2 regions of the Branchiibius cervicis genome follow, and region 2 is predicted to be linked to the other one. Evidence: riboswitches for the same ligand, from Rfam matches in the RefSeq annotation. Region 2 holds a riboswitch; the other holds the start of a gene.
The links. Region 2 has a riboswitch for thiamine pyrophosphate ahead of ACFQBT_RS17570 (thiamine ABC transporter substrate-binding protein). Riboswitches for the same ligand answer to the same signal wherever they lie in the genome.

Region 1: it holds a riboswitch for thiamine pyrophosphate, as region 2 does, so the genes downstream of both, thiM (hydroxyethylthiazole kinase) here and ACFQBT_RS17570 (thiamine ABC transporter substrate-binding protein) in region 2, are expected to answer to the same signal.

Annotation. Positions count from the first base shown of each region.
Region 1 is NZ_JBHSWJ010000002.1:3,005,335-3,020,736, reverse strand. Features, by position in the region: gene ACFQBT_RS15650 (PLP-dependent cysteine synthase family protein) at 1-530, shown strand, start outside; gene thiD (bifunctional hydroxymethylpyrimidine kinase/phosphomethylpyrimidine kinase) at 449-1,996, opposite strand; gene thiE (thiamine phosphate synthase) at 1,993-2,661, opposite strand; partial or broken gene thiM (hydroxyethylthiazole kinase) at 2,658-3,493, opposite strand; TPP riboswitch at 3,485-3,578, opposite strand; gene ACFQBT_RS15630 (SulP family inorganic anion transporter) at 3,612-5,327, opposite strand; gene ACFQBT_RS15625 (ArsR/SmtB family transcription factor) at 5,335-5,667, opposite strand; gene ACFQBT_RS15620 (ACT domain-containing protein) at 5,774-6,292, opposite strand; gene ACFQBT_RS15615 (lactate dehydrogenase) at 6,292-7,083, opposite strand; gene ACFQBT_RS15610 (hypothetical protein) at 7,169-7,357, opposite strand; gene ACFQBT_RS15605 (ABC transporter permease) at 7,401-10,211, opposite strand; gene ACFQBT_RS15600 (ABC transporter ATP-binding protein) at 10,208-10,936, opposite strand; gene ACFQBT_RS15595 (PadR family transcriptional regulator) at 10,933-11,508, opposite strand; gene fgd (glucose-6-phosphate dehydrogenase (coenzyme-F420)) at 11,590-12,597, opposite strand; gene ald (alanine dehydrogenase) at 12,607-13,722, opposite strand; gene ACFQBT_RS15580 (Lrp/AsnC family transcriptional regulator) at 13,861-14,334, shown strand; gene ACFQBT_RS15575 (NAD-dependent malic enzyme) at 14,424-15,402, shown strand, end outside.
Region 2 is NZ_JBHSWJ010000002.1:3,389,980-3,405,381, forward strand. Features, by position in the region: gene ACFQBT_RS17540 (S53 family peptidase) at 1-377, opposite strand, end outside; gene ACFQBT_RS17545 (thioesterase family protein) at 559-1,335, shown strand; gene ACFQBT_RS17550 (phosphatase PAP2 family protein) at 1,222-2,346, opposite strand; gene ACFQBT_RS17555 (ATP-binding cassette domain-containing protein) at 2,356-2,940, opposite strand; partial or broken gene ACFQBT_RS17560 (ABC transporter ATP-binding protein) at 2,941-3,362, opposite strand; gene ACFQBT_RS17565 (ABC transporter permease) at 3,359-4,954, opposite strand; gene ACFQBT_RS17570 (thiamine ABC transporter substrate-binding protein) at 5,055-6,149, opposite strand; TPP riboswitch at 6,168-6,273, opposite strand; gene ACFQBT_RS17575 (DUF4282 domain-containing protein) at 6,363-6,815, shown strand; gene ACFQBT_RS17580 (DUF4235 domain-containing protein) at 6,891-7,178, shown strand; gene ACFQBT_RS17585 (ankyrin repeat domain-containing protein) at 7,175-7,564, opposite strand; gene ACFQBT_RS17590 (YciI family protein) at 7,694-8,080, shown strand; gene ACFQBT_RS17595 (RNA polymerase sigma factor) at 8,077-9,297, shown strand; gene ACFQBT_RS17600 (hypothetical protein) at 9,322-9,831, opposite strand; partial or broken gene hutI (imidazolonepropionase) at 10,150-11,290, opposite strand; gene ACFQBT_RS17610 (DUF1304 domain-containing protein) at 11,314-11,697, shown strand; gene ACFQBT_RS17615 (formimidoylglutamate deiminase) at 11,609-13,027, opposite strand; gene ACFQBT_RS17620 (allantoate amidohydrolase) at 13,027-14,202, opposite strand; gene hutU (urocanate hydratase) at 14,202-15,402, opposite strand, start outside.

The DNA.
Region 1 (15,402 bases), 380 kb from region 2:
CGCACCCCGAGCCGGCGTGGATCGTCGTGGGCGCGGGCACCGGCGGGACGAGCGCGACCATCGGGCGCTTTCTGCGTTACACCGGCGCCGCTACCAAGCTGTGCGTTGCGGACCCCGAGGGTTCGGCGTTCTTCGACGGCTGGTCGTGCGGTGACGCCGACGCCGAGGGCACCGGGTCGCGGATCGAAGGCATCGGCCGGCCGCGGATGGAGGACAGCTTCCTGCCGTCGGTGGTCGACCGGATGATGCGCATCCCCGACCGGGCTTCTGTCGAAGCGATGCGCTACTTGCGGTCCCGGATGGGTCGCGTGGCCGGGCCTTCGACCGGCACGAATCTCGTGGCGGCTGCTGTGCTCGCCCAGGAGATGGCCGACCGCGGTGAGGAGGGCTCGATCGTCACCCTCCTGTGCGACGACGGGCATCGCTACACCTCGACGTACGACGACGATCAGTGGCTGGCCGCCCAGGGGATGGGGGACGAGGAGCTGGCGGCCGACGTACGTCGATCGCTCACCGAGGTGCTCGGCTGAACCTCAGGCGCGCGCCTCCCCGCGAGGGGCGCTTCGAAGAAGGCCAGCTCGTGGGCCATCGACCGGTCGAACGCCTTGACCATGCGCGCACAGACCGCCGACGGCGCATGGTGTGCGGCACGCTCAACGATCGTTGTCGCCTCGCTCGCGGCCTGCACGAACGCCGGATCGCCGTACGTCCCCAACCAGTCGTGGAACGCGTGCCTGTCGTGGTCCAGGGCGCGCAGACGTTCGCCGACGTCGGCGTACAGCCAGTAGCACGGCAGCAGGGCGGCCACGAGTTCGGCGTACTCGCCGGAGGCGGCGTGCAGGTGGCCCACGTAGGCCAGCGTGGTCGGCGACGCCTCGACCGATGCGTCGCCGACGTGCGAGCGGTGCAGGGCGGCCTCCTCCTCCAGTGCAGTCGCCGCGCCGCGGGCCCAGAACACCTGCTCCTCGCGAGTCGGAGCCAGCGTGCTCGCCCGGGCCAGCAGCCGCGAATACTCGCCCAGGTAGTACGCGTCCTGCGCCAGATACCAATGGAATTGGTCGCGATCGAGGGTGCCGTCCCCGAGCGTGACCACGAAAGCGCAGGCATCGACAGCCTCGCGGACCGCCGCGTTCGCGTGCCAGCGCGCGGCCGTCCACGAACCGGTCGCGGTCATCCGCGGGCGCAGCTCGTGGAAGTGATCCACGGGGCCGTGCCCGTGGCCGACGTCCAGTGCGGCGCCGTGCTCCAGGGCACCGGTCAGCCACTCCTTGGCCCGGTCGAGGGCGGCCGGCCAGTCCAGGCCCCGAGCCGCAAGGGTCGCCATCGCTGACGACAGCGAGCATCCCGTGCCGTGGGTGTTCGTCGTCAGCACCCGGCGACCCAGCACCTCGTGCACCGAGTCCGTCGTGACGATCGCGTCGGGGCAGGCACCCTCGCCGGTGAGATGGCCGCCTTTGAGCAGCACCGTGGTGCCACTGGCCCGGGCGAGTCGACGCGCCTGACCGATCGCGTCGGGCCAGGTTCGCGCCGGCGCCTCGTCGACGAGCACCGCCAACTCGGGCAGGTTGGGGGTGACCAGATCCACCTGGGCGCACAATCGGCGTACGGCGACCTCCGCCTTCTCGTCCAGCAGCCGGTCCCCGCTGGTGGCCACCATCACCGGATCGAGTACGACGACGGGCGCGGCCGGGGCCGATGATCGAACCCGCGCCAGCCACCCGGCCACCACCTCGATCAGAGGCACTGAGTGCAGCATGCCGAGCTTGACTGCGTCGATCGTCACATCGTCGGACACCGCGTCGAGTTGCTCGGCGAGGAACGCGGCCGGTGGGACGTGCACGGAGCGCACCCCGCAGGTGTTCTGGGCGACGAGGGCGGTCACAACGCCCATCCCGTAACCGCCAAGCGCACCAATGCTTTTCAGGTCCGCCTGCAGTCCGGCGCCCCCGGTGGGGTCGGTGCCGGCGATGCTCAGGACCCGGGGGATGGCGCTCATCGCACACCCTCCGCAGCCGCGGCGTCCCAGCGGGATCGCAGCGAGGCGGTCGCCGTTCGAGGATCGTCCGCGGCGCAGATCGCACTGACCACGGCCACACCGGCGGCCCCGGCGGTGCGCAGGGCAGCCACGTCATCGGTTCCGATGCCGCCGATCGCGACGCACGGGACGGATGCCGCAGCCGCGACAAACTGCCCGAACCCCTCGATGCCCAGAGCCGGCGGGTGATCGGGTTTGGTCGAGGTCGGATGTACGGCGCCGACCCCGAGGTAGTCGACGGTTCCAGCCGGAAACGTTGACAGTGCAGCGAGGTCGTCGATGCGTGAAGCGCTCCACCCGACCAGCGCCCGTCGGCCGAGCAGTCGTCGGGCGGTGCTCGGTGGCACGTCCTGCTGACCCAGATGGACACCGTCGACCTGCGCACCCACGTCGCGAGCAGCCAGAGCGATGTCCACGCGATCGTTGACGACGAGGGCAGCCGAGCCGCGCAGCAGCGCCGACAGGGCCACGAGTGCCGCGACCTGGTTGCGTGCCGGGGCCGATTTGGCCCGCAACTGCACCACGGTGACCCCTCCCGCGACGGCTTCCTCGACGACCTCGAGCAGCCGGTCGAGCGTGAGCCGGTCGTCGGTGACCAGGTGTAGTGCGAGGTCCGCGTGCATCATGCGTCACCCCTCACCAGGGCTGCGGCGGGACGTCGGGTGAGCCGGTTCGGGGCGTCCAGCTCGGCGGGATCGAGGGCCGCAAGCGCGTCGAGGAAGGCCACGGCGAAGGAGCCCGGGCCGGTGCTCGCCGCAGCGGCTGCCTCCGAGGCCACGGCGTGCACCAACGACGCCGTCGTGGCCGCGGTCAGCGGCGACGCGACCCCGAGGAAGGCCGCCATGGTCGCCCCGAGCGAGCAACCGCCGCCTGTGACGAGGGTCAACAGCGGGTCGCCGCCGTGGATCCGGACCACCTCGACCCCGTCGGTGATCAGGTCGATCGGTCCTGACACGGCAATGACGGCACCCGATCGTTGGGCGAGGTCCACTGCGACGTCGGTAGCCGCGTCCGTGGTGTCGAGGAGTCGACGCCGCGACCGCCCCGACCGGCGCCGGCGAGCGCGAGGATCTCCGACGGATTGCCGCGGATGATCGCCGGACGTTGCGCGAGCAGCTCCGCGGCCAGCGCGGTGCGCACCGGCAGTGAGCCGACCGCGACCGGGTCGAGCACCCAGCGTCGGGTGGCAGGCGGCACCTCACGGGCGGCGGTGCGTTGCTCGGCGTGCGGTGTCCCCAGGTTGATCAATACGCCGTCGGCAACAGGCGCGAACGGTCCCGCTTCGGTCGGCACATCGGTCATGGCCGGAGTCGCGCCGAGCGCGAGCAGTACGTTCGCCGTGAAGTTCGTGACCACGGCGTTGGTGATGCACTGGGTGAGCGGACGCGCCGCACGCAGCGCGTGCAGTGCTTCCCCGGGCATCGGCGTGGCAGTGAGCACGTCAGGGGTGTGCGACATGACGGACATTCCCTTCGCGAGTACGAACTCGATCAGGTTCGACGGGTGTGATCTCAGCCCCGGCGGGGCACCCCGTGTCGTACGTCGAACGTATCAGCGTCGTTCGAGCGGTGATTACTCAGGCCGTGGCGTGTTCGACCGGCGAGCCCGGGTCGTGCGGGAGGCGAGAGGCGTGGACGCGCGCATGCGCGATCGCCTCGGGGGTTGTCGCGAAGATGTGCCGCTCGTGGGCCATCGTGTCGTAGACGCCCAGGCCCTGCAGGATCGCCGCGTGCTCAGGTCGCACCCCGGACAGCATCACGGTGATCCCGCGCCGCTCGAGCCGGGTGATGACGTCGGCCAGGGTCGCGGCACCGGTGGCGTCGATCGCCGTCAGATGCGCCATCCGCAACACCACCACCCGCACGTCGCTGACCCGGGTCAGCTCGAGCAGGAAGTCGTGGGCGGCGGCGAAGAACAACGGCCCTTCCAACCGGTACACGACGATGTGTTCGTCGAGCAGGTGCTCACGCTCCAGGTCGTCGGCGCGCGAATCGGCAAGAGCCGCAACGTCTTCGGTGCTCACCGCGGCGCTCGCAGCGACTTGTTTCAGAGCCAGGCCGCCGGCCACGATCATGCCGATGATGACGGCCTCGACCAGGTCCAACGCGACGGTGGCCACGGCGGTGATCGCGAGGACCGCGGCATCCTGCTTCGTGGCGCGCATCAGGGTGCGGACGCTGGAGACGCTGACCATGCTGACGGCGGTCGCGATCAGCACACCGGCCAGTGCTGCGAGCGGGATCTTGCCGACCAGCCCACCGGCGACCAGGACCACGATCAGCAGCAGCAGCGAGTGCGTGATCGCGGCGAGCCGGGAGTGCGCGCCGGTCTTCACGTTGACGGCGGTGCGCGCGATGGCGCCGGTGGCGGGAACGCCGCCGAAAAGCGGCGCGGTGATGTTGGCCAGGCCCTGTCCGAAGAGTTCGCGGTCCGAGTCGTGCCGTTGCCCGACGGTCATCGCGTCGGCTGCGCTGGCCGACATCAGCGACTCCAAGGCGGCGAGCGCTGCTACCGCGATGGCCGGGATCACCAGCTGGCGCATGGCGCCGGGGGAAAGGTCGGGCAGGCTCGGTGCGGGCAACCCGGCGGGAACCTTGCCGATCTGCTCCGCGCCCAGATGCATCACGAGGTTTGCGACGGTGACCACGATGATCGCCGGCAGGGCGACCGGGATGCCGGGTCGGACGCGGGCGAGTAACAGGATGGCCGCAGCGACCGCGAGCGCGATCAGCACCGGAGCCCACTGGGGGTGTTTGAACCAGTCCTGCACCGATGCGATGGCCGTTGCGATCACCCCGTCGGCCTTGACGTGGACGCCGAGAGCGCCAGGCACCTGTTGGAGACCGATGATCAACGCGATGCCGATGGTGAAGCCCTCGATGACCGGCACCGGCACGTAGCGCATCACCCGGCCGGCCCCTGCGAGTGCGAGGATCACCAGCAGCACACCGGCCAGGATGCCGACGACGAGAACGCTGGACACGCCGTACGTTGCGACGATCGGGACCAGTACGACGGTCATCGCCCCGGTCGGCCCGCTCACCTGCAGGTTGCTGCCGCCGAAGACCGCCGCCACCAGGCCGGCGATGATGGCCGTCGCGATGCCGGCGGCGGCGCCGGCTCCGGAACTGATGCCGAAACCGAGGGCCAGCGGCAGCGCGACGAGCGCGACCATGAGGCCGGCGAGCAGGTCGCGGCGTGGGTTGGTGCGCATCTGCTCGAGGTCGGCGCGGGTGGGTAGCAGGCGGGTCACGCGGCGTAGGGGCGTGACGGACCCAGCGGTCGTGCTCATGGCGCTTTCAGTGGGTGGTGCGGGCGAGTTGGGCGACCAGTTCCGCTTGCTCGGAGGCGACCGCCGACAGGATCTGTCGGGCGGCCTGCAGCAGGTCGTTCACTTCGGGTACGGCGATCGCGTAGATGACCTCGCCGTCCCGCCGCTGTGAGGTGACCAGTGCCGAGCGGCGCAACACACTCAGTTGCTGGGACAGGCTGGAGGCTTCGACGCCGATCTCGGCGAGCAGTTCGTGGACGGCGTGTTCACGCTCGGAGAGCAGTTCCAGGATCCGGATACGGACCGGGTGCCCGAGGGTGCGGAAGAACTCGGCCTTTGCCTGATAGAGCGGGACGGACATTCGTACCTCCTGGGATCGCACCTTCATCATGTGAAGAATTGTTCATATGATGACACACGCGATGGATGGTCGCGAACCGGTGGGGCCGATCCTGAGGAGATCGAGGTTATTGAGGATCCGTTGCGGGCCGGGCACCCTCAACAACGTCGATCCCCTCGACAACCCGTGGGGGCAGTATCGCCATCGCCACCAGGTCGGCGCCCGTCTCCGTCGCCGATTCGACGGTGGTCTGCACCTGGACGAACTGGCCCTCCATCAGCACCGGCTGGCCGCGGGTGGGATCCCCGGACCAGCGCAGCGTGACGTTGGGCGGCGGGTGGAACGGCTGGCCGTCGGGGAAGGCCAGGACCGCGCTGGCGTGCACCCGCTCATCGGTCAGCGGCAGGATGACGACCTGATGTACGGCGGGTAGCCGCTTGAGCGTGCGCGCCAGGGCCCGCTGGAGCCGCTCCGAGGTCCGGAAGACGGCCGTGATGGCGGCCGTTCCGCTACGAAAATCGTTGGTGGCGAAGGAATCACAGCTGATGCCCCGCGTCGAGATGGCGGTCGCGATCGAGGTCAGGGTGCCGGTGCGGTCGACGCCGCGCACGAAGGCGACGTAGCCGATCTGGTCGTCGGTCTCCATCACACCTCCCACGGCGCGAGCATGGCATCGGTCTTGTCCAGGCTGGCCCGGAGCCGCCGCTCCTCATCGGGCGCGAGGTCGTCCAGCACTACCTGCTTCCAACCTTCCGGTCCGAGGATCACCGGGACCCCGGTCACCGAGCGCACGGGTTCGCCGCCCACTGAGATCTCGCCGTCGAGACGGACCTGTCCCGCCACGACGATCTCCCGACCGTCGAACAGGGTGTCGATCAGCTCGACGGTGGCGTTCGCCGTACCGGAAGCAGTTTTGGCCCCGCTCTGGTGGGTCAGCCATGGGCGGGTGACCGTGCGCAGATCCGGCGGCCAGTCGTAGATCTCTGCGAACGCCGCCGTCATGTCCAACGAGGCCAGTTCCGCGATCCGGGTCTTGGCGGCGTCGATCTCGGCGGTGAAGTCATCCAGGGAACGGTCGCCCCGGGCCCGGCGTACCGCGACCTTCCGCTCCGGCACGGTCAGTCCGGTCACCCGCACCGTCGACCACAGCGGCACCATGTCATCCCCGTGCGGGCCGACCACGAAGCCGCCGATCCGCTGCCGCGGGAAGCCCAGGGTGGAGGCGATCTCGCGGCGGAAGCGCAGGGTGTCCAGCCAGGCGCCCATCCCGATCACCCGGTGCCGGCCGAGGGCTTTGGCCAGGATCCCGACCGCGAGCTCGACCGGGTTGGAGACGACGATCACGACCTCGTGGCCGGCCCCGTGTTCGGCCAGGCGCTCGGCGTACGCCGTGAAGACCCGGGCGTTGACCGCCGCCAACTCACGGCGGTCGACCACCGCACCCGGCGAGGCGGGGGCGTGGCCCCGGCGGCCATGATGATGACGTCGGCGACGACGTCCTCCGGGGCAACGGCAACGTCGATCAGCGGCGCGTGCTCGGAGTAGGCGTCGCGCAGGTCGGCCCGCAGTCCGTGGGCGGCGGTCTGCGACGAACCCCGCGGCGGCCGACCAACTGCAGTCGCGAGGTCGTCGGCACCACCCGGCGCTCGATCAGCTGCGCACAGATCTGCCGTCCGATGTCGCCGGTCGCTCCGATCACCGCTACATCCACACCGCCACGCTAGACGAGGAGTGTTTCGGCTCTGTTGCCCCGCTCAGGTAGCGCGGCGCGTGACCCGTGGGGCTTTGCGTACGGCGAGCCAGGCCAGCGCGGCGGCGACCAGCGGTGCGATGACCACGATCGCGACGATCGAGAGCCACGGGATCGTGACGAAGACCGTGGCGTCGGGGACCGTGCCGTCCGCGTAGGCCATCCGCTGCGCGACCGCGAGTCGGGCCAGCCCTTGGCCGACGACGACCCCCGCCAGTGCACCGAAAACAGTCGCGAGGATGCCCAGCCAGTAGGCGTGCCCGGCCGCCATCAACCTGCGGGTACGCCGGGTGGCACCGACCGCTGCCATCGTCGCGTCGTCGGCGCGCTGCTCGGCCATCGCCAGCGCGGTGGAGGTCAAGGTGGTGACGAGGAGCAAGGTCAGCAGCACGGCGAGAAGGACCGCGACGATGGTTGCGCTGCTGCTGCGGAAACCGCGCTCCACGGCGAATGAGGTTGTCGTCAACTGGTCGTCGATGCGCTGCTCGGCTTGCTCACTGATCGATCCGGCGGGGTTGCGGACGAGCGCGCCGCCATCGGCCAGGTGATCGGTCCAGCCCAGCGATGCCGCCGTCTGCGGGGTGGTCAGGACACCGGCGACGGAGGTGAAGGCCGCCCCGTTGTCGATGGTCGGCGCGATGGCCACCACCGGAACACCGGCGTGTTCGACGACATCGCGGTAGGTGGTCTCGTTTCCGACCGTGTAGTCCGCACCGGCCACGGTGACGACCTGAGGTAGGGCGTCTCCGAGCATGACCAGCGCGCCGCGATCGAGCGCCGCGCGTTGTCCCGCGGACAGGTCGAGGCGCCGCTCGATCTCGCTCGCCGGCAGCACCGCCAGGCTGCTGTTGGTTGTGAAACCCGAACTGGAGTAGCGGCTGCAATGGTCCGGGTTGGGCAGCGAGCGATCGCTGCTCCAGCCGGTCGACGGAGGCTGCGCCGCTTGCTCCAGCGTGCATCCGGGTAGCAGGACCGCCGTGATATGGCCCTTCGTCACCGGTTTGTTGTCCTGCGGGTTGTAGCTGCTTGCGGCCACGACGTAGGGGTCTGACACGACGCGCAGCGGCGTGATGACGAAATGGGGATACAACTGCCGGACCGCGGCGGTGACTTCTCGGGTCGCGGCGGGGCTGCCGTCGTAGAGCGAGTTCACGAACGACTCGCCGGGCACGGTGGATGCCACGTAGTTGCGCGCCTCGTAGGAGTCCATCGACGCGAACGACACCAGCGCCGCGACGACCGCGGCAGTCGCGGCCAGTGTGGCGGCGACCGTCGGGATCGAGCGGGACCGGTGGCGGGCGGTGTCACGTGCGGCCATCCGTAGGGCGACCGGCAGTCGCGAACTGTGTCGCCCGAGAGTCACCAGCAGCCACGGCACGGTCATCAGCCCGCCCAGGCACAGCGCGATGATGGCCGCTGCGCAGAACTCCCTGGTCGGCGAGGCGGTGACGAAGTGCGAGTCGCTGACCGGAGCCAACAGGAGGAATGCCGTTGCCGTGAGCGTCGAGGCCAGTCCAAGCACCGCGAGCCATCGCCGTGGCGCCGGCGAGACGCTGTGCCCCTTCATCACTCCGACGACATCAAGGCGCCCCAGTCGAAATGCCGGCAGCAGCGCCGCAACGACGCACGCGACGACACCGAGCAGGCAAACTCCCAGGATGGCGAGCCACGGCACGTCCCACGGTCCGCCCCAGGAATACGTCGGCGGGAACCACTGGCTCAGCGCATAGGCGGCTCCGACGCCTACGACGGCTCCACCGATCACCGAGAGCGCCCCGAGCACGACTCCCTGCGCGAGTACGGCGCGCCGCAACTGCCGTTGTTCGGCGCCGTTGGCTGCGGCGAGAGCAAGGGTCCTGCGCTGGCGGGAGGCGCTGACTGCGAACGCCGGAGCCGTGAGCAGGATGACGATCAAGGCAAGGAACAGCGCACCGAGCGCGTAGAGACCGGTATCTGCCACGCGGTTGTCGACCTCGCTCGCGGGTGGCGGATTGCGCAACACCTCGGCGGACAGCACCGCCAGCCCGTAGCGGTTCAGTCGCTGGACCTCCGCCCATGTGACCGGTGCCGCGCGCTCGATCAGCCACGCCGGAGTGTTGCGAGCGCCGACTTCCAACGGCGTGAATACGTCAACGCGTGCGGCGGTGTCGACGACGCCGACCACGGTGAGGGGGTATCGCTGGCCGTTCAGCAACACGGTGAGGTCTCCCCGCGTCGGCAACGAGCCGATGCGGCTGTCGCGCGAGATGACGGCCTCGGTCGGCCCGGTTGGCCAGCTGCCCTCGACCAGCCGGGCCAGCGGGGTTGAGCCTCCATCCGGGTTGAGCTGGCCGATCTGCGCTTCGGGATTGGATCCGGACAACTGCACGCGACCGCTGGCGGTGAAGTCGATGACCGCGCGCCCATTGACGAACGCGCCGATGGCCGCCGTTTGCGCCGAGAGGGTTCCGTTCGCGGGATACCCCGGAATGTTCAGGCCCTTCTCGTCCGAGCAGCACCCCCAGCCGTTGCCGTCCGGTTCTTGCGATACGACCTGGCCCAGTTGGGCAACGCTCACGGCTGCGGTGGCGCTACCCAGCTCCGAGGGGATCCGCTCAGCCCCGGTGATCGTGACCGTTGCGGCCATCGTGAAGGCGAAGCACAGCAACGCGATCGGCAACCCGGCCATCAAGGCGACGATCGCGCTGCGGCCCTTGTGCCGGCGTACGTCGCGGCGAGCCATCCGCAGGGACACCCGCCAACTGCCCCGCCAGCCAGCCGCCCCCGAGACGGCTGGCTGCGGGGAGGTCGTGGGCCGTTCGTCCAGGAGGGTCATGCGCCGACCCCGCGCAGCAGGTCCTCCGGCTGCGCCGCCACGCCGGTGGAATCGACGACCTGGCCGTCGCGCAAGAAGATCACCCGGTCCGCCCAGGCGGCGTGCCGCGCGTCGTGCGTGACCAGCAGGCCACCGGCGCCGTCGTCGCACCGTTCGCGCAACACCCGCAGGACTTCCTCGCCGGTCTGGGTATCCAGCGCGCCGGTCGGCTCGTCGGCCGCGACCAGGCGGCGCTCGCCGACGAGCGCCCGGGCGATGGCTACCCGCTGCTGTTGACCACCGGACATGGCGTCCGGGTAGCGGTCGATCAGCTCCGGCAAGCCCACGAACTCAAGGCTTTTCAAGGCAGCCGCCCGGGCATTGCGGACGGACAGGCCATCCAACTCCAACGGCAAGGAGACGTTCTCGCCTGCTGTCAGCGAGGGGATCAGGTTGAAGTCCTGGAAGACGACGCCGATCTTGCGGCGCCGTATGCGGGCGATCTGCGCCGGGTTCAATTCGCTGAGGTCGACCCCGTCGACGGTGATCCAGCCGTCGGTCGGGGTGTCCAGCGCACTGGCCAGGTTGAGCAGGGTCGATTTGCCGGAGCCGGAGGGGCCCATGACCGCGACCAGCTCGCCGCGTGCGACGTCGAGGTCGATTCCGCGCAGTGCGTGCACTGCCTGCGGGCCGGTGCCGTGGATGCGGGTGACGCCGCGCATCCTCAGGATCGGTTGCTCGCTCATGGGGTGGCCTCCTGGGTGGCGGGGGAGTCGGAAACGATTGCGGTGCGCGCAGATCCGCGACTGCGGGTGAGCGTCGACTCGACGTAGTCCAGCCACCGCACCTCGGCCTCCGTGGTGAAGAGGTGGTTCTCCAACAGCAAGGTCCACGCGATGTCCGTGGTCTTCTCCGAGGACCGCTTGAGGCGGGTCAGGTCGCGTAGTTGCGCCATGGAGGCGGTGCGCTGGGTCTGGACCACGCGGCGTACGTCGACCCCTGGGGAGGTCACGGCCAGCACCAACTTGATCGCCAGCTCGTCGCGCGGGCTGCCGGCGCGCTCGACCGGTGAGTCCCACCAGGCCTGCACCTGCGCGCGGCCGGCGTCGGTGAGGGCGTATTCAATCTTGCCCTCCTCGTCGGCGGGCCCGGTCTGCTCGACCAGGCCGTCGCGCTCCAGGCGCCCGAGGGTGGTGAAGACCTGACCGACGTTCAGCGGCCAGGTGCCGCCGGTGCGGGCTTCGAACTCCGCGCGCAGGCCGGAGCCGTGCACGGGACCCTCGGAGAGGATGGCCAACAGGCCGAGGCGGACGGACACGGATGCTCCTGGGTATACCGAGTAAGGGTGAGAGGAATCTATACCGCGTATACCCCGGAGTCAACGCGCAACGCGCGCGGTTCAGCCCAGCTCGCGCAGCCCCGGCAGCACCTGCTCGCCGAAGGTGCGTAGGAAACGCTCCTGGTCGTCGCCGGGGGCGTGGAAGACCAGGTGGTCGAAGCCCCAGTCGACGTACTGCTTGACCGCTGCGACCACCTTGTCGGGGTCGGAGGAGACGATCCAGCGGGAGGCGATCTGCTCATCGGAGAGCGCGTCGCCGAGCTTTTCCATCTCCAACGGGTCGCTGGTGCCGTGCTTCTGCTCGGGGGTCAGCGACAGGGCGGCCCAGAACCGGCAGTTCTCGACTGCTTTGGCGTGGTCGGGATCCCAGGAGAGCTTGATCTCGATCATCCGGTCGACGTTGTCTCGCTTGCCCAAGGACAGGCCCTCCTCGACCGCCGGGATCAGCTTGTCGACGTAGAGCTCCTCACCCTTCCCGGAGGTGCAGATGAAACCGTCGCCCATCCGGCCGGCGTACTTGGCGACCGTGGGACCGCCCGCAGCGATGTAGACCGGGATGGGTTGCTCCGGTTTGTCGTAGATCGTGGCGTCGACCGTGTGGTAGTAATCGCCCTCGAAGCTGACCCGCTCGCCGGTCCACAACGCCCGCATCAGCCGCACCGACTCGCGCAACCGCGCGAACCGTTCCTTGAAGTCCGGCCACTGCCCGGAATCCACTGAGCCCACGACGATCTCGTTGAGTGCCTCGCCGGTGCCGACGCCCATCGCAATGCGTCCGGGATACAGCGAGCCGAGCGTGCCGAACGCCTGGGCGACCACAGCGGGGTTGTAGCGGAACGTGGGGGTCATGACCGACGTACCCAATTGGACGTGATCGGTGCGTTCCCCCACCGCCGCAAGCCAACTCAGCGAGTACGGCGCGTGCCCGCCGTGGTGCCGCCAGGGCTGGAAGTGGTCGCTGATCCAGACGCTCTCCAGCCCGATCTGCTCGGCGAGCACGGCGTAGTCGAGCAACCGCCGGGGCGCGAACTGTTCTGCCGAAGCCTTGTATCCGATGCGCAGCGTCATACGCCCAAACTAGGCGAGCACTGACTCGACGGCGACCGACTCCATCCCGAAGGCGTCCGCGACCGGCGCGCAGGTGATGGCACCCGCGTGCGTGTTGAGGCCGAGAGCCAGGGCGCGGTCGGCGCGCATCGCGGCCTGCCAGCCCTGGTCGGCGAGCCGCACCGCGTAGGGCAACGTCGCGTTGGTCAGCGCCCAGGTCGACGTGTTGGGTACGGCGCCGGGCATGTTCGCCACGCAGTACATCGTCGAGTTGTGCACCGGGTAGACCGGATCGGCGTGCGTCGTGGGCCGGCTGTCCTCGAAGCAGCCACCCTGGTCGATCGCGATGTCCACCAGCACCGAGCCGGGTTTCATCTGCGAGACAAGCTCGTTCGACACCAGACTGGGTGCCTTGGCGCCCGGGATCAGCACGGCGCCGATGACCAGGTCGGCCTCACGGACCTGCTGGGCGATCGTTAACGACGAGGACGCCAAACCCTGCACGCGATTGTTGTAGCGCCAGAAGGACATCCGCAGCTTGTCCAGGTCGGTGTCCAGTAGCGTCACGTCGGCACCCATCCCGAGCGCGATGTTCGCCGCATTCTGGCCGGACACCCCTGCGCCGATGATCACGACTTTTGCGTTGGCGACGCCGCCGACTCCGCCCATCAGCACTCCGCGGCCGCCCTGCGGCTTGGTCAGGTAGTACGCGCCCATCTGCGGGGCCAGGCAGCCGGCGACCTCCGACATCGGATACAGCAGAGGCAGCCCACCCGAAGGCAACTGGACGGTCTCGTAGGCGATGCCCGTCGTACGCCGAGCCACCAGTTCCTTGGTGAGCGCCTCGTCCGCCGCGAGGTGCAAGTACGTGAAGAGGACCAGATCCTCGCGCAGCCGGTGGTATTCGCTGGCGATTGGCTCCTTGACCTTCATCACCATCTCGGCATTGCCCCACACCTCGTCGGCGTCGGCGATCATGGTGGCGCCCTGGGCGGCGTACTCGGCGTCGGTGATCTGCGAACCCTCGCCGGCGCCGGTCTGGATGAGCACCTCGTGGCCGTGAGTGACCAACTCGTGCACGCCGGAGGGAGTGATGCCCACCCGGAATTCGTTGTTCTTGACTTCCTGGGGCACGCCGACGCGCATGGTTTCTCCTGATGAGGGGTTCGGTTCCAGCGTGCTATTGCTACTCCCAGAACCTGGAAACCGATAGATTGTCCGAACATTCTTCGGTTCGGGGAGATGAAAGTGACCACGCGTTCGGAAAGTGACCGGGATCACAGGATGCCGTCGAAGGATGTGCGTACCACGGTGGACGAAGTCGACCGGATTCTGTTGCGCGAGCTCGCCGCGGACGCCCGCACACCCAACAACGCGCTCGCGGCCAAGGCGGGCGTCGCGCCGTCGACCGCGCTCGGGCGGGTCCGCGGACTGGTCGAGGACGGCGTGCTGCGGGGCACCCACGCGGACATCGATCCGGCGCTGACCGGACGCCCTTTGCAAGCGATGGTCGCCGTACGGATGCGTGCCCACGCCCGCTCCCGCCTGACCAAGTTCCTGCACCATCTGGCCGACCTGCCCGGCGTGCGCAACGTCTACCTACTCGGCGGCACGCACGATTTCATGATCCACCTGGCGGTTCCCGACACCAACGCGCTCAACGACTTCGTCATCGAGCACCTGAGCGCGATCCCCGACGTAGCCAGCACCGAGACGTCCTTGATCTTCCAGCACGTGCAGTCCCACCGCTTCGATTGAACCCATGTGAACCAGACCACAAGAAGCCCTTGACGTTGCGTATTGTGGAAAGTAATCTCCACAATACGGAAACCAAGGAGGCGTCACCGATGACGGTTCAGACCAGTCCCGGCCACAGCATCACCGCGCGGGTCTCCGCGCCCGCCGGATTCAGTGCCACCGCCGCTCTGGCTGCTGCAGCTGCCTCTGCCGGCGCCGACGTCACCGCGCTGGACATGGTCGAGTCCGGCCACGAGGGTGTCGTCGTCGACCTGACCGCCTACACCCGGGGCGTCACCCACGCCGCCGAGGTCGTCGAGGCACTGAAGTCCGTCGATGGCGTCGAGGTCGCCAACGTCAGCGACCGCACCTTCCTGATGCACCTTGGCGGCAAGTTGTCGGTCCAGTCCAAGGTCGAGCTGCGCAACCGCGACGAGCTGTCGCGGGCCTACACCCCGGGCGTCGCGCGAGTGTGCATGGCGATCCACGAGAACCCCGACGACGCAAGGCATCTGACCATCAAGCGCAACACGGTGGCCGTGGTCACGGACGGGACCGCCGTCCTCGGTCTGGGCAACATCGGACCGGCTGCTGCGCTCCCGGTGATGGAGGGCAAGGCGGCCCTGTTCAAGCGGTTCGCCGACGTGGACGCCTGGCCGGTCTGCCTGGACACCACGGACACCGAGCAGATCATCTCGATCGTCAAGGCGCTGGCACCCGTCTACGGCGGCGTCAACCTCGAAGACATCGCCGCCCCGCGCTGTTTCGAGATCGAGCGTCGGCTGCGTGAGGAGCTGGACATCCCCGTCTTCCACGACGACCAGCACGGTACGGCGATCGTGGTGTTGGCTGCGCTGATCAACGCGCTGCGCGTGGTCGGCAAAGAGATCTCCGAGGTGCGCATCGTCGTCAGCGGCGTGGGCGCCGCCGGACACGCGATCATCCAATTGCTCAAGGCGCAGGGTGCGCGCGACATCATCGCGTGCGACCGCAACGGTGCGGTCGACCACGACCGCGAGTACGCCGACGAGCACCGTCGCTGGATCGCCGACAACACCAATCCCTCGGGCTTCGTCGGCACGCTGCACG
Region 2 (15,402 bases):
CCGAACTGCTTGCGGTAGACGCCCAGGTCACGTTCGGCGTTGGGATAGCCGTACGCATCGACGATGGCGACGGTCCGCCCGCCCGACTTCACGCCGGAGAGCTTGTAGGCGCTCTGGATGTCCGACGGGGTCTTGCCCGAGATCGCCTTCGGGGTGATCGCTGCGCCGCGAGCGTTCACGGACTTACCGGTCGCGGGGTTGGTGAGGTGGATCGCGAAGCACGACGCATAGCCGGCCTTGGGGCTGTTAGAGCAGGAGTGGACCTGGGTGACGGATGCCTTCGCGGTGGTGACCGCGTCAGCTGACGGCAGTGCCGCGCTCATCGCTGCGGCGGTAGCCAGAGCGAACAGCGTGGCGGCCATGGGGGTCTTGCGCATAGTGATGGTCTCCTCGGGGGAAAGGGGATTGGTGGCTTCACCCTGTCGGCGCGTGTCGCCGCTGCGCCATAATTCCCAGGGTTTTCCCAGGTTGTCCGGCGGATACCGTGCCGAACTGCTTACCGGTCGTTTACCGACTCCGCACGGGATGCTGGAAAAGGCCCCGCGTAACCTCGCGACCGTGAGCTACTACGAACGCGTCAGTGCCGACACGTACCGGCCCACGCAGCACGTGCAGGGTGCGTGGAACGACCACGAGCAGCACATGTCTCCGGTGGCCGGCCTGATCACTCATGCCATCGACGGCCATGCGCACAACCCCACGGTCCAGATGTCGCGGATCAGTTTCGAGATCCTCGGCCTGATCCCGCTGGCGGACACGACCGTCGTCGTCGAGACCATCCGGCCGGGCCGGACCATCGAGTTGATCGAGGCCACCGCGATCATCGAGGACCGGCCGCGCATCCGGGCGCGCGCCTGGCGGCTGGCGATCAGCGACGACGTGGCCGACGTCGCGGGGGTCGAGTTGCCCGGGATGGCAGGAGGGCCCGCGCAGGGGGCTCCCTACGATCCGCTGACCGAATGGAAGGGCGGCTTCCTCGCCTCCATCGAGACCGTGGCATTGCCGGGCGGCCGGTCGGGCCGGCGGCAGGTCTGGGCGCGCACCCCGCATCCCGTGGTGGCCGATGAGTCGGTCAGCCCTACCGCGGCCGCCATCGCGCTGGTCGATCTGGCCAACGGGATAGCCACCCGCGTCCGGCCCACCGACATGATGTTCCCGAACGTCGACCTGACGATCCACCTGATCCGTCAGCCCGAACCGTCGTGGGTCGGGCTCGATACCTCAGTCTCGTTCGGCACCAACGGTCTCGGCCTCACCTCGACCACTCTGAGCGACGAGTCCGGACCCTTCGGACGCGCCGAGCAGGCCCTCACCGTCCGGCACTTCCCCCGCTGATCGCCGGCGTCGCCACCACCGGTCGGCCCACCACCAGAACGTCGTGACCGCCAGCGCCGCCAGCACCCCGGCGATCTCATCGATCGCGTAATGCTCCCCGGAGTACAGGAGGGTGAAACCCATCATCGCGGGGTAGAGCAGCAACAGCGGGCGCAATGAGCGGCGCACGGAAGTCCAGAAGAACAGCACGGCCAGGGTCGCGAACGCCATGTGCAACGAGGGCATCGCCGCGACCGGGTTGGAGCGATCTTGGCCGTCGGACAGCACGTCCTGGGCGATACGTAACCCCATGAACCGGAAGCCGTCACCGTTGGCGCGCAGCACAGTCCATCCCGGGATCAGGCCCTGCTCGGCGGCCAGCCAGGGCGGAGACATAGGGAACAGCAGATAGGTGCTCAACCCGACGACGGCCAGACTCACCACGGCGCGCACCCACTTCAGGAACCGGCTGCGGTTCCAGATCCACAGCGCGACCGCGACCATGGGGGTGACGACGAAGTGCGACATATAGGTCAGCGTCACCGGCACGGCGATCCAGCCGATCGGCCCGTCGGACCGCAGATGCTCCTGGATCCATTGGCCGGGCAGGGTGCCGCCGAACAACCATCGGTCGGCCTCGATCGGGAAGGTGGAGTGCAGCGGCATTCCCAGCGCGTTGGTCGCGCCCTGCATCGGATAGCCCAACACGTCGAGTTGCCCGTTGAACCGACCCGCGAAGCCGTAGCTGTAGTCGTACGCCAGCAGCACCCCCTCGAACGGCAGCCAGGCCAACAGCGTCAGCCGCCAGGCCCGCCAACCGCGGCCGATGCACAGCACGGACAGCCCGGCGACGATCCACAGCGTCATGCCGACGCGGTCGAGGGGAATTCCGACGAAGATGCAGTACGTCGCGAGCACCGCGAGGTACGCGCCGACCGCCAGCCGGCGCAACGAGGCCAGATCGAGCCGGGCTGACACGCCGGATTCCAGGGCAGCTTCGTCCACGAGGTCGCGCTCCCCGGAGATAGCCACCGGTGGATTCTAGGTGGCCGCCCTGTGAACATTCAGAAAAGCGATCCGTGCGGGCACCAGGTCGACGCCGACCCGGGCGCCCTGCGCCGGTGGGACATCCGCGGTGACCGGTAGCCGCCCGAGCCCGGGCAGGTCCACTTCGAGGCTCACCTCGTCCGCGCCGTACGCCGAGGCACCGGCAGTCCCGGCGAACTGGCCGATCCCGCTGCTCACCCGCAGCGCACCCCGCCGCAACGCGACGGGTCCGTCGCCGGGGACCTCGAGCGCGCGGCGTACGTCGATCGCCGCCTGCCCGGTCAGCACCGTGCGATAGCCGAGGAAGCGAGCGGCCTCCTCGTCGACCGGTTCCCGCCACAGGTCGGCCACCTCGCCGTGCTGCACGACCCGGCCGGCGCGCAGCAGCACCGCGTCGTCGGCGAGCGTGAAGGCCTCACCGTGATCGTGCGTCACCAACAAGGCGGTGGTCCCGGTGGAGAGCAGGATCTGGCGCAGGTCCACTGCCAGCCGCTCGCGCAGGTCGCGGTCGAGGGCCGACAGCGGTTCGTCGAGCAACAGCAGACGCGGCTGTGCAGCCAGCGCCCGGGCCAGGGCCACGCGTTGTTGCTGACCGCCGGACAGGGTCCGGGGGATCGGTCGGCGAACCCGGCAAGCCCGACGATCTCGAGCAGTTCGGTAGCCCGGGTGGCCGCGTTTCGCCGCGAAACACCCTGGCGTCGTAATGGATAGGCGACATTCGCGGCCACGGACAGGTGCTCGAAGAGCTGGCCGTCCTGGAACATCAGGGCGAATCCGCGTCGGTGGGTCGGCACCCGTGAGACGTCCTGACCATCGAAGGCCACCTCGCCGCCATCGGGTTGTTGCAACCCGGCGATCACCCGCAGCAGCGTGGACTTGCCGCACCCGGACGGGCCGAGCACGGCCAGGATGCGCCCGGTCGCCACCTCGAGGCTGACGTGATCGAGCGCCTGGGTGTCACCGAACGCGACGCTGACGTCACGCACCTCAAGACCGTTCACACCATCGTCCGTCCGCCGAACCGGTCCACGCCCGCCATGATCGTCCCCGTCACCGCGGCGAGCACGACGGACGCGGCCAGTGCCATCCCGAAGTTCGCCGCACCCGGGTGGCCGATCAACTGGTAGATCGCGACCGGCAACGTCGGATCGTCCGGCCGGGCAAGGAAACTCGTCGCGCCGAACTCACCCAGGGAGACCGCGAGCGCGAATCCAATGGCCGCCAGGAACGGTCGCCAGGCGGCGACCACGTCGACGGTGATCGCCACCCGCACCGGTCCGGCGCCGAGTGCTGCCGCCGCCTCGCGCTGCCGTTGGTCGACGTTGCGCAACGCGGGAGCGAGGGTGCGCACGACCAGCGGGAGCGCCACCATGGCCTGAGCCACCGGGATCAACCAGACGCTGTCCCGGAAGTCGAACGGCGGCCTGTCCAGGGTGATCAGGAAGCCGAACCCCACGGTCACGGCGGAGATGCCCAGCGGCAGCATGAAGACACCGTCCAGCAGACCGACCAGCCGGCGAGCCGGCCGGGACCGGGGCCTGCGCGACACCAGGACAGCGACGATCAGACCGAGCACGACGGCCAACACGGTGGCGTCGATGGCGATCCGCCACGACGTCGACAGCGCCTGCCACACCGTCACCGGTAGCGCGTTGTCGCCGGTGACCACCGTGAGGTTGCGGTAGTTGGCCAAGCTCCAATCCCCTTGCACCTGAAGCGACCTGATCAGCAGCGTTGCCAGGGGAGCGATCACCAGCAGGACGCTGAGCACCAGGGCCGCCAACGGCCCGGTGTCCCCGCGACGGATCCGGGCCGGTGTGGGCGGGCGGTTGGCCGCGCCGTCGCGGCGGACCCGCCCGACCAACGCCAACAGGACCAGCACCATCACGAACTGCAGGATCGACAACACCGCAGCCCCTTGCAGGTCAAGGAAGTTGGTGGTCAGCAGGTAGATCTCGGTTTCGATGGTCGAGTAACGCACGCCGCCCAGCGTCAGCACGACACCGAACGCCGTGGCGCAGAAGAGGAACACCACGCTGGTGGCCGAGACGATCGCTGGCCGCAGCGACGGAAGGGTGATGGTGCGGAAGACCTGTCCCGGGGTGGCGCCCAGGGACGCCGCGGCCTGCTCCGGTCGCGGATCGAGGCCCGCCCACGCCGTACCCACCACGCGGATCACCACGGACAGGTTGAAGAAGACGAGGGCGGCGATGATCGCGGTGGGGGTGCCGTCCAGTCCCAGGAACCCCAGCGGGCCGTTCTCGGCGAGCAGGGTCCGAAAGGCGACGCCGACCACCACCGTCGGCAGCACGAACGGCATCACCAGCAGCCCGCGCAGGATCGTCGCGCCCGGAAGACGCAGGCGGTAGAGGCAGTACGCCGCGGGCACGCCGAGGGCGACCGTGATCACCGTGCCCGTCACCGCCGTGAACAGCGTGAAACCGATGACCTTGGCCGTCCGGGCGCGGGTCAGCACCTCCCACGCCCCCGCCAGATCCCAGACCCCGTCCGGTCGCAGACCCCGGCCGATCATGCCGGTCACGGGCACAAGGAAGAAGACGACGAGGAAGGCCAGGGGTACGGCGGCCAGCACCCCCAGCCGACGAACTTCCCCACTTTTGGAACGGGATTCACCCGATCCGACGCGCGACGCGTGGATCCCGTTCCAAAAGTCCGCGGGGTAGACGGCATCGCTAGGAGGTCACGTCCTGCCATTCCCGCAACCAGGTGTCGCGGTTCTTGGTGATCTCGCCCGGGTCGACGTTCAGCGGCGTGGCCGGGACCTTCGCGGCCTGCTGCCACGCGGCCGGCAACGGGATGGAGGTGTCGACCGGGAAGACGTACATCGCCTCGGGCAGCGCCTTCTGGAAGTCCTCGCCCAGCATGAAGTCGATGAATGCCTTTGCGCCATCGGGGTTCTTGGCGCCGGCCAGCACACCGGCGTATTCGACCGACTGGAAGCAGGTGTCCAGCAACGCCGAGGTGGTGGCCTTCCCGTCCTTGATCGTGTCAGCCGGTGAAGTGTTGTAGGACAGCACGATCGGCCGCGACCCGTTGCCGCCGCCGGCGGTGTAGTCAACGCTCCACGCGTCGCTCCAACCGCTGGTCAACTTGGTGCCGTTGGCCATCAGTTGCTTCCAGTAGTTCTGCCAGCCGTCGGTGCCGTACTTCGCGATCGTCGCCAGCAGGAAGGCCATCCCTGGGGAGGAGGACGAAGCGGCCGGTGTCACGAACTGGTTCTTGTACTCCGGTTTGACCAGATCGGCGAAGTTCGCCGGCGGGGTCTGGCCCTTCTTGGTGAACCACGCGTCGTCGACGTTGACGCAGACGTCGCCGAAGTCGATCGGCGTCAGATCCTTGCCACCGTCACCGGTCAGCGCGAACCGCTGCGCGCTAGCGGGCAGGTTCTTGGCTGAATACGCCTGTATCGCGCCGGAATCCACGACTCGGGTGGCGAACGTGTTGTCGACGCCGAAGGTGACGTCGCCGGTGGGGTTGCCCTTGGTGAGGACCAGCTTGTTCGCCAACTGCCCGGCGTCGCCGTTGGCGATGACCTTCACGGTGTAGCCGGTCTGTGCAGTGAACTTCGCCAGCAAGGCCTTGTCCGCGACCCACGAGTCGTGGGTGACCAGCGTGACGGTGGTGTTCTTGACGGTGCTAGAACCACTGCCTGAACCCGTGGCGCCCGGGGTGGATCCGCCGTCGCCGGAACTGCTCAGCGAGCACCCCGCCAGGGCGAGGGCAGCGACCACGGCCGCGATCGACGTACGGGCATAACTAGGTGACATTGACGTCCTCCTCGGCCATCGAGAAGGGGCTCGACTTCCTCCACCGGTACTAACCGGATCAGGTTCGAGGGTCTGCGGGCTGCCCCGCACTCTCAGCGCCTGGTGCGCTCCCCTGTCGTGGAATCAAGGGTAGCGCCCGGCGTGGCGCAGGCCCGCACGCACAGTCCCTTGACAGTCTGGACGCACCCATCCGGTACCGACGATCGAGGTCTCATGTCTGAGCAGCCCCCGCCCCAGGACCCCTACCAGCCGCCGAACCAGCCACCGCAGCAACCGGACCAGCCGCCCTACCAGCAGCCGCCGGGATACCAACAGCCCTACCAGCAACCGATCGACCCGGCCGCAGCGCAGTACGGCGGCGGCCTCGCGGCACCGCAGAACGATCTGAGCGGCGGTCTGCGATCGCTGTTCGACTTCTCGTTCAACACCTTCGCGACGCCCAAGATCGTGCGGATCGTCTACATCGTCATCACGATCGTGATCGCCCTGGCCTGGATCGGGGCGCTGATCTCGACGCTCGCCAATGGCGAATGGCTCGGATTCTTCGTGGTCCTCATCTTCGGCGCACTGGTGGCTCTGGTCTATCTTGCCCTCGCCCGCATGACGCTGGAGTTCTACTACTCGGTCGTCCGGATGTCGGAGGACATCCACCAGAGACTGCGCTGAACCCCACTTGGGGTGCGCTCGGTCCGGCTAGTGTCGGACCAGGATCACCCGCTCACCCTGCAATGAGGAGACAGCATGAAGGGCATCGGCTGGAAGTTGGTCGCGATCGCCAGCGGCCTGGTGGCCTCGCAGATCGCCAAGGTCGTCACGAAGGGCGGCTGGAAGGCCGTCACGGGCAAGCCGATGCCGGTGGCTGCGAAGGATCCGTCGAGTTCGGCGGCTGAGGCGCTGGCATTCGCCGGCGTTTCGGCCGCCGTCATGGCGATCACCAGGACCTTCGTCGACCGCAAGGCAGCCGGTCTCTACGAGAAGTCCACCGGTCACGCACCGCCGCCGGTGGAAAAGCTGCGCGAGGAGGACTAGCGCAGAAGCTCACCGCGGCCGAACATCTCGGCCGTCTGAGCGGCCGAGGGCGACCCGGCGTGGATGTCGGCCCCCGCCTCGAGCAACCGCCACACCACGGTGTCCTCACCCTTGAATACCGCTCCGGCCAGCGGCGTCTGGCCGCGGTCGTTGCGCCGGTTGACGTCAGCGCCCCGCTCGACGAGCGCGGAGACGGCGGCAACGTGACCGTGGTAAGCGGCCAGCATCAGCAACGTGTTCCCGGCCGCGTCCGTCAGATCGACCGGAACGCCGTTGTCGACGTACGCCGCGAGCCGGGTGGCGTCTCCCTCGCGCGCGAAGTCGATACAGGCGTGCGCGATCTCGACCAGCTCGGGGGCCGGCTCGATGCGCGCTGCGTCACTCACGAAGGTAAGCCTAACCGGGACGAGCGCGACTGGCGACCTCTGCGTTTTCGCGGATCCATCGACGATGTCGTATCCGGGCCGTCTCGTTCGTGGAAAGGATGTAACCAACCACCACAAGGAGTGATCCCGATGCCCAGGTACTTGATGTCCGTCTACGGTCCGGCCGAGCGCGGCGACTACGGCGCCTACCCGTCCAAGGAGGACATGCTGCAAGCGTTCGCCGACACCGGAGCCTTCAACGACACCCTCGTCGAGAAGGGCTACTTCGTCTTCGCCGACGGGTTGGAGCCGGTCGCGACCGCCACCACCGTCGACGGCCAGGGCGCGACCGCGGTGTTTCAGGACGGTCCCTACCTGGAGGCCAAGGAGCACCTCGGCGGCTTCTGGGTGATCGACGTACCCGACCTGGACGTCGCGCTCGACCTCGCGGCGCAGGGCTCCAAGGCCTGCCGCGGCACGGTCGAGGTGCGTCCGTTCCAGACGCAGGAGTCGATCGAGGCCATGCTCGAGCGGTGAGCGCAGCCGATGAAGCGATCACTCGCGCCTACCACCACGAGTGGGCGCGAGTGGTTGCCGGCCTGGGCCGGCGCTTCGGTTCGCTCGACGTGGCCGAGGAGGCAGCGGCAGAGGCGTTCGCCCGCGCCGCCGAACGCTGGCCGACCGACGGGGTGCCGCCCAACCCGGGCGGCTGGCTGACCACGACCGCCACCCGGGTCGCGCTGGACCGGGTGCGCCGGGAGTCCCAGCGCGATGCCAAACAGCAGGCGGCCATGATGACGTACGACGACTCACCGCCCCAGCCGGCCGACCCGTTCGGCGACGACCAGCTCCGATTGATCTTCACCTGCTGCCACCCGGCGCTGGCGATATCGGCCCGGGTAGCGCTCACGTTGCGGTTGATCGCCGGGTTGACGGTGGCCGAGATCGCGGCCGCTTTCCTAGTGCCGGAAACCACGATGGCGCAACGGATTACGCGGGCCAAGGCCAAGATCAAGAAGGCCCACATCCCCTACCGCGTGCCGTCGGATCTCGACGAGCGGCTGCCCGGCGTGCTTGCAGTGATCTACCTGGTCTTCAACGAGGGGTACCTGGCCAGCGACGGGGCGTCGGCGGTGCGGATGGACCTGTGCGACGAGGCGATCCGGCTCGGTCGTCTGCTGCACGCACTGCTGCCCGGCGATGGTGAAGTGACCGGACTGTTGGCGCTCATGCTGTTGACCGATTCCCGTCGTGCCACACGGGTTTCATCCGATTCTCTGGTCACCTTGGCCGAGCAGGATCGTGCGCTGTGGTCCACCTCGTTGATCGACGAGGGCACGTCCTTGGTGCGCTCGCGACTGGCGGCCGTCGCGGCGGGTGGACCGGCGCCCGGTCGCTACCAGCTGCTGGCAGCGGTGAGCGCTGTGCACGCCAACGCCCCGTCAGCTGCGCGGACCGACTGGTCCCAGATCGTCGCGCTCTACGACCGCTTGCTGCGGCTCGACCCGTCACCGGTCGTTGCTCTGAACAGGGCCGTCGCGGTCGCCGAAATCGACGGTCCCGCCGTGGGATTGGCCCTCATATCGGACCTGCCGCTGGACGTGTATCACGCTCTCCACGCAACGAGAGCGGACTTCTTGCGCCGCCTCGGACGTGCCGCCGAAGCGGTCGCCGCCTACAACCAGGCGATCTCCTTGGCCGCCAACCCGGCAGAGCGGGCGTACCTCACGCGCCGGCGTGATGAATTGAGCTGACACTCGCGGTGCGGGTGGCCGGGGTCAGCAGTCGTGGTCGACCTCGCCGGCCGGCTCGGCGGTGACCCATAGGTCCCAGTGGCCGGCCCCACCGGGCACCTGCGGGCTCAGAATCGCGAACTCCGCGTACGGATTCGGGCCGATGGGTTCGTACCGGTGCTGACCGGCCGGCGGCTGCACAGACGGCGGCCCCGAGACCGGATCATCGTCCTGCGGGACCATGTGCCATCGCGCGGCCGACAACCGGGCCTCCACATCTGCCGGCACCGCATCCGGTCCGTCGAAGGTCACGTCGACGGTCGGTCGGGTCCAGCCGGCAGGGCCGCCGTCGCATCCGCCGGTCCCCCACCGGCTCTTGTCGACGGAAACCACGACGTGCGACGCATCAGGCGGGGTCAGGCCGGCCGCTGCGCCACGGATCGCGGCGAACCGGTGACCGCCCGGATCCGGATCCCCGCGGCCGATCCCGACAGCGGCCAGTCGACCGGAACCGGCCGCCACCGCAGCCGCTGCCAGGAGCACGACACCGGTCACGACCGCAGAGCGTTTGAATCGGGGCGCTGTGCGGTCGGAAGGAGTAACCATGACGCTCTCTCGGGTACGACTCGGGAGCCGGACTATTCCACTACGAAGCCGGCCAGGGGCCATCCCACGCAGCACTCAGAGGCAACTGCCAGGGAACTGTCAGGAAATTGGCACGAGCTGCCGTCGAGGGCGATACGGACGCCCAAGGACTCAGGGACCTGCACTGACGAGCGATCCGAGGTGATCGGTCGCGGGCAGGATGCCCGCTCATCCCACCGGGTCGGACGCCTTGTGCTTGCTGGACTCCGCCTCTAGCGCCGGGCGCGGCTATCCGGCCAGAGCCAATGCACGGGCGATGGGGACACCGGGGCGATAGGCAAGATGCAAATACGTCGGCGCGTCGAGCACCGTCAGGTCGGCCCGCTGTCCCACCGCTATCGTGCCGATATCGTTGCGCCGCAGACTTTTCGCGGCGCCCGCGGTTGCCGCCGTCAGCGCCTCGGCCGGTGTCATCCCCATCTCGCGCACCGCCAACGCGATCATGAACGGCATCGAGTTGGAATAGCAGGTGCCCGGGTTGCAGTCGGTCGCGAGCGCCACCTGCACACCGGCGTCGAGCAACGCGCGAGCATCGGGGTAGGGAGACCGGGTGCTGAACTCCACGCCGGGCAGCAGGGTCGCGACGGTGTCGCTGCCGACCAGCGCCGCGACGTCCTCCGCGCTGAGGTAGGTGCAGTGGTCGACGCTGGCCGCGCCGAGCTCGACGGCCAGCTGCACACCCGGTCCGTAACCCAGCTGACCGCCATGCACCCGCAAGCCCAAGCCTGCATCACGACCCGCGGTGAGCACGTGACGTGCCTCGTCACCATCGAACGCATGCGCGCTGTGCGGCTCGCAGAAGACGTCGATCCACTTCGCGTACGGCGTGCACGCCGCCAGCATCGGGCCCGTCACCAACCGCACGTAGTCCTCGCGATCGACTTCGGGGGCACCACGTGCGCACCCAGAAACGTGGTCTCCTCGGTGAATTCACTGGCGATACGAAGAAGGCGCGCCTCGTGGTCGACGCTGAGCCCATAACCGGATTTGATCTCGATCGTGCCTGTCCCCTGAGCTCGGGACTGCTGGATACGACCCGCCAGCAAGGCTCGCAGTTCGTCGTCGCTGGCCGCCGTCGTGGCCGCACGAGTCACGGCGATCCCGCCCCCGTCGTACGCCGTGCCCGTCATGCGTGCCGCGAACTCACCGGATCGGTCGCCCGCGAAGATCAGGTGCGTGTGACTGTCAACGAAGGACGGGATGAGGCAGCGGCCCCCACGTCGAGGTCATCGTCGGCCGCCGGCTCCTGCGCGGAGTCACCGATCCACACGACGCGGCCGCCGTCGACCACCAGGGCCGCAGCGTGCCGAACCGTGAATTCCTCGTCGCACGTGACCAGTTCGCCGATGTTGTGGATCAGGGTGCTCACGCCCACCTCCTAGACTGGAGCTTATGCAGATCATCGCCGTCGTCGTCGTGCTCATTGCCGTTGTGCTGCACGGCTACATCTTCGTGATGGAATCGCTGACCTGGACCTCGCCGCGCACACGTGCCACCTTCGGGCTGAACGAGCAACAGGCCGAGCAGACCCGGGAAATGGCCTACAACCAGGGCTTCTACAACCTGTTCTTGGCCCTCATCGCGGCCGCCGGAGTCATCGCGTGGCTGGCCGGACACGACGCAGTGGGTGCCGCCTTGATCTTCGCCGGCGCCGGTTCGATGGTGGCAGCCGGCGTGGTCTTGTTGCTCAGCTCGCGATCCAAAGCGCGCGCGGCACTGATCCAGTTGACACCGCCTCTGCTCGGCGTGATCGCCACCGCCATCGCCGTCGCGTAACAGCGTCATCGCCACAGCGGGTCGATCGCTTCCTCAACAACTTCCCCACATCTCCGAGAACATGATCGCCATCGGAGACTTTGACCTCACCGCGGACCACCACGGTATCGACATCGGCGGCCGTGGCCGAGTAGATGATCTGCTCATCGGTACAGCCCGCTGTGCGCGGCGAGTCTGTCCGGACCGCAACGAGGTTGGCCAGTATCTGCGGCTGCAGTGGGCCGCTTCGCTGCCATCCGCGGTTCGTCATCCCGTGCAGTCCACTACTCAACAAGAACTCCGGGCTGAACCGGCCTCGTCGCAGCGAACGCAGCCGGTCGTTCATCTCCAACCCGCGGATCTCCTCGAACGGGTCGATCACCGCGTGCTGGTCGGACCCGAGGCTCAGCCGCGCACCCGCGCCCACCAACTCCGGAGCCGGGCCGATGCCGTCGGCGAGATCCCGCTCCGTGGTGGGACAGAAGCAGGCCGTCGCCCCGGCACCGCCCAGTAATGCGATGTCGTCGGAGGTGAGATGGGTCGCGTGCACGGCGGTGAGATTGGCGTCGATGACTCCGGCGTCGGCGAGAAGCTGGGTCGGCGTGCGACCGAAATGAGCCAGTGTTGCTTCGTTCTCTGCCGGCTGCTCGGACAGATGCACGTGACAGGCGTTGGTCCCCTCCAGCAGATGCGGCGCTTGGAACGCAAAGGTCTTCAGATCGCCCGGTGACAGCGCGCGGACCGAGTGGATGGCCGTGCCGATCGAGACCCCGTCATCCGGGTTCAGTTGGGACACCCGGCCCGCCCAGCGGGTGACGTCACCGTCGGCGAATCTCTTCTGCACCTCGTCCAGCTCGAGGTAACCGTCCGGTCCGAGACCTCCGTGCAGATAACAGGTGTCCAGCAGCGTGATGGAGATCCCGGCGTCCTGCGCCGCGCGGATCAGCGCGTGCCCCATGGCGTTCGGGTCGTCGTACGGCGTGCCGCCCGGTCCGTGGTGCAGGTAGTGGAACTCCGACACGGAGGTGTATCCGGCCAGGACCATCTCGGCGTACGTCGCTCGGGCCAGTCGGTAGTACGAGTCCGGATCAAGCTGAGCGGCAACCGAATACATGGCCTTGCGCCAGGTCCAGAAGGTGCCCCCGTCGGCGTGGGTGCGCCCGCGCAGTGCCCGGTGGAAGGCGTGGCTGTGGTCGTTGGCGAACCCCGGGAGCACCAGCCCCGGCAGCCGGTGCGCAGCGCCGGGATCGGTGTCCGGCGTGATCGCCGTGAAGACACCGTCCTGCACCTCGAAGGTCACTCGCTGCCGGATGCCGTCCGGGAGCCACGCGCGCTGCGCCCAGTACGACATCACGCCGCGAGGTCCTTCAGCACGCGCGTCAACGCGGTAACACCGGCAAGACAGTCGTCTTCGGTCGCGAACTCGTCGGGCGCGTGCGAGACTCCCGTCGGATTGCGGACGAAGAGCATCGCAGTCGGGATGCCCGCGTTGGCCAGGATCCCGGCGTCGTGGCCGGCGCCGGTCGAGAGCATCGGCGCACCCAGCAACTCCGACAGCCGGGTGGCCAACGCGGGATCGAAGGGCGTGTCCTCGGTCCAGGACAGCTGGTGCAGCGTTGCGCCCAGCGCCTGAGCATCCGCCTCGACCTGCGCAACGCAGGCGGTCACGGCAGCCGCCGAGGCACCCCGGGCGTCCAACCAGACGTCGACGTGTTCCGCGATGGCATTGACCCCACCGGGCTGCACGTCCAACCGACCGACAGTCGCGACGCAACCGTTCTCCTCAGCGGCGGCCCGTGCCGCCTGGACCAGCGCAGCGGCCTTCAGCAACGCGTCGTCCCGGTCGACCAACGCCGTCGTTCCGGCGTGGTTGGCCCGGCCCGGCACGGAGATGCGCCACCGACCGTGCGGCCAGATCGACGTACCCACTCCGATCTCGGCGTCCTCGAACACCAGCGCGCGCCCTTGCTCGACGTGTAACTCCACGAAACAGCCGATGCGCGAGAGGGTTTCAGCGTCCGGACCGATGTCGGTCGTTCGACCGGCCGCCTTGAGCGCTTGCGCCATGCTCACTCCGGAGTCGTCGCTCAGGGCCAACGCTCGATCGGAAGTGAGCGCGCCGGTGATGAGGCGTGACCCCGCACAGGCAATCCCGAAGCGCGCGCCCTCCTCGTCGCCGAAGTTGACGATTGCGACTGGTTTGCCGGGCTCGAAGCCGTCGGCCCGGGCTTGGTCCACGGCGGCGAACGACGACACGACACCCAGGGGCCCGTCGTACGCACCGCCGTCCGGCACCGAGTCCAGGTGCGAGCCGACGACGACGCCATTGCCCTCGCCCGGCGTACCCCACCACGCCCACTGGTTGCCCGCCCGGTCCTCGGTCAGCGCCAAGCCGCGCGCGGCTGCCTCACCCGCGAACCACTCACGCAGCGTGTGATCCTCGCGGGTCCACGCGAACCGGCGGTAGCCACCGGACGGTGCCCTACCCACCTCCAGGATCGAGGACCACAGGGTGGCGAAGGTCATCAGGCACCTTCGCGCATCGGGATGCGAACGCCTTTGTCTGCCGCCACGTTCTCGGCGATGTCGTAGCCGGCGTCGACGTGCCGGATCACGCCCATCCCGGGATCGTTGGTGAGGACCCGCGCAAGTTTCTGCGCGGCCAGCGGAGTGCCGTCGGCAACGGTGACCTGGCCGGCGTGCTGGGAGCGGCCGATCCCGACGCCGCCGCCGTGATGGATGGACACCCAGGTGGCACCGGAGGCGGTGTTGACCATCGCGTTGAGCAGCGGCCAGTCCGAGATCGCATCTGACCCGTCCAGCATGGACTCGGTCTCCCGGTACGGCGAGGCGACCGACCCGCAGTCCAGATGGTCGCGCCCGATCACAATCGGCGCGCTGACCTCACCGCTGGCCACCAGGTCGTTGATGGCCAGGCCCGCCTTGTCCCGCTCGCCGTAGCCGAGCCAGCAGATCCGGGCGGGCAGACCCTGGAAAGCGATCTTCTCCTTGGCACCGCGCATCCATTTCTGCAGCCGGTCGTTGTCCGGGAAGAGATCCATCACGGCCTTGTCGGTCGCGTAGATGTCCTTCGGGTCACCCGACAGCGCCGCCCACCGGAAGGGGCCCTTGCCCTCGCAGAACAACGGGCGGATGTACGCCGGCACGAACCCGGGGAACTCGAAGGCCCTCTCGTAGCCGCCCTGTCGGGCTTCGTCGCGGATGGAGTTTCCGTAGTCGAAGACCTCGGCGCCGGCGTCCTGGAACTCCACCATGGCCTGTACGTGCTTGGCCATCGAGGCGCGGGCGCGGTCGGTGAATTCGGCTGGCTTCTTCTCGGCGTACTCGCTCCAGTCGTCCAGGTCGATGCCATCGGGCAGATAGGACAGCGGGTCGTGGGCGCTGGTCTGGTCGGTCACGATGTCGATCGGGACACCGCGACGCAGCAACTCGGGGAAGATCTCAGCCGCGTTGCCGACGACACCCACCGACCAGCCGCGACGCTCGTTCTTGGCGGCAACGGCCTTGTCGATCGCGTCGTCCAGGTTGTCGGCGACCTCATCGAGGTAGCGGTCCTTGACCCGGCGGCGCAGGCGCGACTCGTCCACGTCCACGATCAGGCAGGCCCCGTCGTTGAGGGTCACGGCCAGCGGCTGGGCGCCACCCATCCCGCCGCACCCGCCGGTCAACGTCAAGGTGCCGGCGAGCGTTCCGCCGAAGCGCTTC